One region of the Azospira sp. MPR-E4 genome, then DNA from elsewhere that is predicted to be linked to it. Evidence: riboswitches for the same ligand, from Rfam matches in the RefSeq annotation. Region 1 holds a riboswitch; the other holds the start of a gene.
What was found. A riboswitch is a leader RNA that binds a small molecule or an ion and turns the genes downstream of it on or off. The one in region 1 is predicted to bind cobalamin.

Region 1 (3,979 bases):
CCAGCAGCACCTCGGGGGTGCGCAGGCGGCGCAGCAGGGCGATGAGGTCGCTCAGGGGCGTGGTCAGCACCAGGAACAGCAGGGCCGCCAGGGCGCCCAGGGAGCGGGTCGCCACCACGGCGGCCTGGTGGGTGCCGGCGGCGGTGGCCTGCAGGCCGCCCTCATCCACGGAGACGGCCAGGGAGAGGGCGCTGATGGCGAGGAAGAAGAGGGCCGGGGCCGCCACCCGCAGATAGAGCAGGGGCGATACCCGGGCGCCGCCGATGGTCACGGCCGCCAGCAGGGCGGCCACGCCGAGCCCGGCGGCCGGGGTGGCGGCGGCGACGAAGGCGGCCGTCACCCCGCCCAGGGCGAAGAGGCCCTTGGCCTGGGGCGCCACGCCGCGCCAGCGGTTGGCGTAGGCCGACTGCTCGATCAGCACGCCGGCCCTTCCTGGTCCTCGTCTTCGCGCCGGGCCGCCGCTTCACCGCGTCGTTGTTCCCGGCGCAGCTTTTCCCGGGTGCGGGCGCAGCCCAGGTAATAGCCGATGAAGCCGGCGCCAAGGGCCGCCTGCAGGGCGAAGAGGAGGGAGGCGATCTCGCCGCTGGCCGGTTCCAGCAGGGGCTGGAACCAGGGCTGGTAGTCCGGGGCGATGCGGGTGATGAGGGCCTGGGCCTCGCTATCGGCGCCGCCGAAGATTTCCGCCGGCTGGCCGTCCGGCCCCAGGGGCCGTTCCACCAGCCACAGGGGCAGGGCCGCCAGCAGCACCACGGCGATGAGCAGCAGCAGGTTCTGGTGGCGCTTCATGCCCGCACCTCCGGCGCCGGGGCCACGCCCAGGTCCTGCAGTTCCTGCGGGTTGAAGCGGGCCAGGGCGTTGCAGATGACCACGGTGAGCAGGCCCTCGCTGATGGCCAGGGGAATCTGGGTGAGGGCGAAGATGCCGGCGAACTTGAGGAAGGAGGCGCCAAAGCCGCCCACCGGATCGGGGAAGGCCCAGGCCAGTTGCACCGAGGTGGTGACGTAGGTGAGCAGGTCCGCCAGGCTGGCGGCGAGGAACACGCTCACCGCCAGGGAGGCCTTGAGGCGGCGGGCCAGGGCGAAGATGCCGTAGGCGGCGAAGGGTCCCACCACGGCCATGGAGAAGATGTTGGCGCCCAGGGTGGTGAGGCCGCCGTGGGCCAGCAGCAGGGCCTGGAACAGCAGCACCACGGCGCCGATGGGGGCCATGGCGGCAGGGCCGAAGAGCACGGCGCCCAGGCCGGTGCCGGTGGGGTGGGAACAGCTGCCGGTGACCGAGGGCAGCTTCAGGGCCGAGAGGACGAAGGTGAAGGCGGCGGCCACTCCCAGCAGCATGCGCTGCTCGGGATTTTCGCGGATGCGGCGGTTCACGGAACGGATGCCCCAGGCGACGAAGGGGGCGGCGGCGACGCTCCAGCCCACGGCGTGTTCGATGGGCAGGAAGCCTTCCATGATGTGCATGAGTCTCTCCCTCGGCGAGCATGACGGTGGCGCACCAGGCGGGGGAGTTGTGGCAGGTCGGATAAAGGGCCGCGGCGGATGGAACAGCGAGGAGGCGGCAAATCACCAGAACCGTTCCCGTCACCCCGGGGAATGGTGCAACTTGTGATGTCAGGCCGGTCTTCTGGCTTGCCTTCATCCTTCCCTGCCGGCCTTCCCGTGATGAACCACAGTGGCGTGAGGCAGCGTCGTCTGGCTTACAGCAGCGGGGGCTGCGCCGGACTGTCCTGGGTGGTCCCTGGAGTCACCGGCTTCCCGTTTCACCGTCCCCGCAGAGCGCGAGGCACGGCACCTGAATCGGGGCGGATGATAGCCCACTCCCCCCGGGCTGGGCAATCCGCCGCGCCAGGCGCGGCGTTTGGCGAATCGGTCGGGGCGGGTTAGACTGGCCCCGCTTCGGTTCCCCCCTCCAGGGGATGAAAAGGGAATCCGGTGCGAGACAGGGCGGCGACGCCCCGACTCCAGTCCGGAACTGCCCCCGCAACTGTAGGCGGCGAGCGTTGCGCTCCACTCTTTGCCACTGGCGATACTGCCGGGAAGGCTGGCGCAACGTGACGACCCGCAAGTCAGGAGACCTGCCGCGGCATTACTTCATATCAATCCTAATTGGGGCGGGGTGTCCCCTGAGGAAGGTAAATGCGCGCATTCCCTGACTGTCATCGTTGTCCGCTCTCGGCTGCCTGCCGCTCCGAGCCGCTTTGCCGCGGCCCGGGGTGTTCGCCCTTCTCCGATGCTCCCGCTCCGCTTCATCCAAGGAGTTGCGCATGCGCATGGAAGCAATGGAAATCGGCGCCGTCGTGGGGACGGCCGCCCAGCCCGTAGAAGCCAATCCCGCCCCCACTTCGTCCACTTCGCCGCGGCAGCAGCAGGCCACCCTCATGGTGGACGTGGTCTTTCCCGAACAGGTGAACCACCACGGTACCCTCTTCGGCGGTTCCGCCATGGCCATGATGGACAAGCTGGCCTTCCTGGTGGCCACCCGGGAGACCCGCCGGCCCATGGTCACCGCCAGCAGCGGCCGCATCGACTTCCGCAAGCCCATTCCCCAGGGGCGCCTGGTGGAACTGTCCGGCCGGGTGGTGCAGCGGGGCCGGCGCTCGGTGCAGGTGGAGGTGGCCCTGGCGGCGGAGGACCTGGCCACCGGGCTGCGGGAGACCAGCGCCACCGCCCACTTCACCCTGGTGGCGGTGGACGGTCCAGGGGCGCCGCTGCAGGAGGACGATGAGAGCTTCGCCCAGCTGCCCGGCATCGGCCCGGTGACGGCCATGGTGGAGATGGTCTTTCCCGGCCACACCAACCACCACGGCAGCCTCTTCGGCGGCCAGGCCCTGGCCTGGCTGGGTAAGGCGGCCATGGTGGCGGCCAGCCGCCAGGCCCGCATGCCTGTGGTGATGGCCGCTTCCGAGCGCATCGACTTCCACGCGCCGGTGCTGGAGGGGGAGATCGCCGACCTGGCGGCCCGGGTGGTGGCCATCGGCAACAGTTCCATGACGGTGGAAGTGCTGCTGCACGCCGAGGCCCTGCTCACCGGCCAGTGCCGCCTGTGCACCCGGGGCCGCTTCATCATGGTGGCGGTGGGCTACGACGGCCGCCCGGTGCCCGTGCCCCAGCCCCTGGGGCGGCGTCTGGCCTAGGCGCCGGCCTTCGCCCCCCCCCGTCGGGGCGGGCGCCCGGTTTCCGGCCCGGAACGGCAGGCGGCAGGCTGCCCGGCCGGACAGCGGACCCCCGCCGCGGTGTGACATAGTCGAGCCAATTCAGCGGTGGCGGGCCGTTATACTGCCGGCAGAAAAAGATGGGCCGGAGCCCGTGCCGTGATCGGCATGGCGCCTTCCGCAGCCCAGGCTGCCCGGGCATCGGCAGTGACGATCCCTCCAACCTGCCTAGTCCCCATGTCCCTCAAGACAGCCCTGGCCCTGTGCGCCGCCTGCCTTTCCCTGAGTCCGCTGCCCGGCGTCGCCTCCGAGCCGGCGTCCATCGTCTTCACGGCTGCCGAGCAGGCCTACCTGGACAGGGTGCGGTCGGTGAAGATGTGCGTCGATCCGGACTGGGAGCCCTTCGAGCGCATCAACGAGCAGGGGCGGCACGAGGGTATCGGCGCCGACCTGGTGCAGCTGGTGGCCCAGCGGGTCGGCCTGCGCATCGAGCTGCTGCCGGTGCGGACCTGGGACGAAAGCCTGGCCGCCGCCAAGGCCGGGCGCTGCCAGCTCATGAGCTTCCTCAACCAGAGTCCGGAACGGGACCGCTGGCTGAATTTCACCGCTCCCGTGTTCACCGATCCCAACATCATCGTCACCCGGGAGGAGCACGCCTTCGTCGGCGACCTCCTCGGCCTCAGCGGCGAGATCGTGGCCCTGCCCCGGGGCACCATGGTGGAGGAGCGCATCCGCAAGGACTTCCCCAACCTGCGGGTGATCCTCACCGGCAGCGAGCCGGAGGCCGTCTCCCTGGTTTCCGAGCGCAAGGCCGACCTGACGGTGCGC
Region 2 (3,979 bases), on a different contig from region 1:
GAGCGGAATTCCACATGGGTGGCCACCATCACCGAGCCGGGCAGGCCCGCCAGCCAGTCTGCCGGCAGGGCGGAAATGGCGGTGGTGTCGGGGGCGTCGCCGGGTTCCCGGGCGAGGAAGAAGGTGTAGCCGGAAAATTCGTTGTGCCGCTCCCACTTGAGGCGCAGGCGGCCCGCGTCCATGACCCAGTGGTCGCCCTGGATGACGGGGCAGAGATTGGCCCCCAGGGCGGCGCAGAGGCGCTGCAGATGGGCTTCTTCGGCCGCTGCCTCGGTGCCTTCGTGCAGCACCGCCAGGTAGCTGATCCACTCCGGCCCTTCCAGGGCCATGGGCGGGCGGGCATGGACCTCGTCATTGAGGCGCTGGCGCAGCGGGTGTTCGGCGAGGGGCAGGGTCATGGCGGATAAAAAGAAAAGGGCGCCGGAGAAGTATCCGGCGCCTGGCAGCGGTTGGGAAGGCGAACCTGCTTACTTGACGATCTGGTTCAGCTCGCCCTTCTTGTAGCGCTCGGCCATCTTCTCCAGGGAGATGGGCTTGATCTGGCCGGCCCGGCCTTCGCAGCCGAAGGCCTGGTAGCGGGCGACGCAGATTTTCTTGGCGGCTTCCCGGGCGGGCTTGAGGAAGTCGCGGGGATCGAACTTGGAGGGGTTCTCGAACAGGTAGCGACGCACGGCGCCGGTCATGGCCAGGCGGATGTCGGTGTCGATGTTCACCTTGCGCACGCCGTGCTTGATGCCGTTCACGATCTCTTCCACGGGCACGCCGTAGGTTTCCTTCATGTCGCCGCCGAATTCCCGGATCTCGGCCAGCAGCTCCTGGGGCACGGAGGAGGAGCCGTGCATCACCAGGTGGGTGTTGGGGATGCGGGCGTGGATTTCCTTGATGCGGTCGATGGCCAGGATGTCGCCGGTGGGCTTCTTGGTGAACTTGTAGGCGCCGTGGCTGGTGCCGATGGCGATGGCCAGGGCGTCGCAGTTGGTGCGGGCGACGAAGTCGGCGGCCTGGTCCGGATCGGTGAGCAGGTCTTCCCGGGTCATGTGGCCTTCGGCGCCGTGGCCGTCTTCCTTGTCGGCCTTCATGGTTTCCAGGGAACCGAGCACGCCCAGTTCGGCCTCGACGGAGACGCCGATGGCGTGGGAGAACTTCACCACTTCCTGGGTCACGGCCACGTTGTAGTCGTAGGAGGCGACGCTCTTGCCGTCTTCCTGCAGGGAGCCGTCCATCATCACGGAGGAGAAGCCGGACTTGATGGCGGCCATACAGACAGCCGGGGACTGGCCGTGGTCCTGGTGCATCACCACGGGGATGTGGGGATAGGCTTCCAGGGCGGCGAGGATCTGGTGGCGCAGGAAGGCTTCGCCGGCGTATTTGCGGGCACCGGCGGAGGCCTGCATGATCACCGGGGCGTTCAGTTCATTGGCGGCCTCCATGATGGCCCAGACCTGTTCCATGTTGTTCACGTTGAAGGCGGGCAGACCGTAGCCGTTCTCGGCGGCGTGGTCCAGGAGCTGGCGCATGGATACGATGGGCATGGTGTTCCTCCAATGGGCAATGCGGTTTGTTCTGGCGTGATCGGCGCCCGCTGTCGTGGCGCTCGGGAAAGACCGTGATTTTATCGTGGCTTTGCCCCCCGGGCGAGTACTGCGACCGCCGGGCAGCAAAAGAAAGACAAAGGCCGCGACCAGGGCGCCGGAGACGCCCCAACCACGGCCATCTTCAGGCAGGCATGCCTAGAAGCGGCGTTTTTCCTGGGCCCTGGCCTGGTGCTCGCTGAGAACCTGGCGCAGTTCCTCCTCCACCGGCTTTTCCCACTGGCCGTCGTACACCAGGTCGGCCAGGGGCAGGCGCTGGCGCCAGCCGGCGCTTTCCAGCTCCGGCTTTTCCTTGAAGTGGCTGACGTAGCCCAGACACAGGTAGGCCACCGGGATGATGCGCGGCGGCAGGCTCAGGATCTCGCGCAGGGCCTGCTGGTGGAAGATGGAGACCCAGCCCACTCCCAGGCCTTCGCTGCGGGCCGCCAGCCACAGGTTCTGCACGGCGCAGACGCTGGAATAGAGGTCCATGGCCTTGATGTGGGTGCGGCCGATGACCACCGGGCCGGCCCGGTCCCGGTCGCAGGTGATGAGCAGGTTGATGGGCGCTTCCCGGATGCCCTCCAGCTTCAGTTCCTTGTAGATGGCCTGGCGCTCGCCCTCGAATTTCTCCGCCGCCTCCTGGTTGGCCTGCTGGAAGGCGGCGTGGATGCGGGCCTTGGTCTCCGCCTCCCGCACCAGGAGGAAACTCCAGGGCTGCATGTAGCCGACGGAAGGGGCGAAGTGGGCGGCGGTGAGGACCCGGGCCAGCACCTCCTGGGGCACCGGGTCGGGCAGGAACTGGCCGCGCACGTCGCGGCGGGAGAAGATGGCGTGGTAGATGGCGTCCCGGGCGGCGGCGGAGAACTCGTGTTCGTTCTGGTAGCCGGCGAGGGAGATGACTTTGTTGACGCTGCAATCGTGCTGGTCGGTCTTCATGGAGTCCCCTTCTGAAGATCGGTGGCGGCGCGCCTGGCCGTGCGTGCCGGAAAGGGTCTCCTGGCCGGTCTTCTGACTCGGGATCACTCTGTGCCGGCGCCTTCCCGATCCGCGGATCAGTGGCATCTGCCGGCCCAGTCCCCCTCACAGCGTTGGGCACGTCGCGGAATGGGCGGCCCCAAGGCCTGCCGCACCGCGTTCCCGATTCTCCCTTGCGGGCACCCGGAGACGATTCGCCCCGGCGGACCGGGGCGACGGGAATTTTAACAGAGGCGGCGGATTCAGACCCGAGGCCCGCGAGGGCACTATCAGGCCCGCAGGGGCGGCATCTGGTGCTCGCCGACGCGGACGATCTTCAGGGTGTTGGTGCCCCCCGGGGTGCCGATGGGCTCGCCGATGGTCAGCACGATGAGGTCGCCCTTGGCCACGGCGCCGTTCTGCATCAGCAGCTGCTCGGCTTCGTAGAGCAGCACGTCCCGGTCCGAATGCTGCTGGCTCATGAGCAGGGGCGTCACTTCCCGGTAGAGGGACATCTTGGTCTGGGCCTCCGCATCCGGCGTCAGGGCATAGACCGGCACGCCGCAGTTGAGGCGGCTCATCCACAGGGCGGTGGAACCGGATTGCGACAGGGCGGCGATGGCCTTCACCTTGAGGTGGTGGGCGGTCCAGATGGCGGCCATGGCCACGGACTGGTCAATGCGGGTGAACACCCGGTCGAGGAATTCCCGGTCCAGGGTCACTTCGGCGGACCGCTCGGCCTCGATGCAGACCCGGGCCATGGATTCCACGGTTTCCACCGGATAGCGGCCGCTGGCGGTCTCGGCGGAGAGCATCACCGCGTCGGTGCCGTCCAGCACGGCGTTGGCCACGTCAGACACTTCGGCCCGGGTCGGCACCGGCGACTGGATCATGGATTCCATCATCTGGGTGGCGGTGATGGCCAGCTTGTTCTTCTCCCGGGCGTGGCGAATCATCTTCTTCTGCAGGGCCGGCACGGCGGCGTCCCCCACTTCCACGGCCAGGTCGCCCCGGGCCACCATGACGCCGTCGGAGGCGTCCAGGATTTCATCCAGGGCCGCCACGGCCTCGGTGCGCTCGATCTTGGCGATGGTCAGGGCGCGGCTGCCGGCGGCCCGCATCAGCTGGCGCGCCATGTACATGTCGGCGGCGCTCTTGGGGAAGGAGACGGCGATGTAATCGACGCCGATCTGGGCCGCCGTCTTGATGTCGTCCATGTCCTTGGCGGTCAGGGCCGGGGCGGAAAGGCCGCCGCCCTGGCGGTTGATGCCTTTGTTGTTGGACAGCTCGCCGGCGTGGCGCACCACGGTGTGGATTTCGGCACCGATCACCCGCTCCACGTCGAGCACGATGCGGCCGTCGTCCAGCAGCAGCACGGCGCCGGGCTCCACGTCCCGGGGCAGGTCCTTGTAGTCCAGGCCGACCCGCTCCTGGTTGCCCAGGGCACAGTT

Region 2: linked by a shared signal. The riboswitch ahead of bluB (5,6-dimethylbenzimidazole synthase) and the one ahead of AC1RTA_RS13825 (acyl-CoA thioesterase) in region 1 are both predicted to bind cobalamin.

Annotation. Positions count from the first base shown of each region.
Region 1 is NZ_JBXAST010000057.1:4,690-8,668, reverse strand. It holds gene cbiQ (cobalt ECF transporter T component CbiQ) at 1-421, opposite strand, end outside; gene AC1RTA_RS13835 (energy-coupling factor ABC transporter substrate-binding protein) at 415-786, opposite strand; gene AC1RTA_RS13830 (energy-coupling factor ABC transporter permease) at 783-1,460, opposite strand; cobalamin riboswitch at 1,597-1,810, opposite strand; cobalamin riboswitch at 1,880-2,096, shown strand; gene AC1RTA_RS13825 (acyl-CoA thioesterase) at 2,264-3,133, shown strand; gene AC1RTA_RS13820 (diguanylate cyclase) at 3,389-3,979, shown strand, end outside.
Region 2 is NZ_JBXAST010000043.1:7,616-11,594, forward strand. It holds gene AC1RTA_RS12355 (DUF3422 family protein) at 1-398, opposite strand, end outside; gene fba (class II fructose-bisphosphate aldolase) at 468-1,532, opposite strand; gene bluB (5,6-dimethylbenzimidazole synthase) at 1,731-2,510, opposite strand; cobalamin riboswitch at 2,556-2,751, opposite strand; gene pyk (pyruvate kinase) at 2,819-3,979, opposite strand, start outside.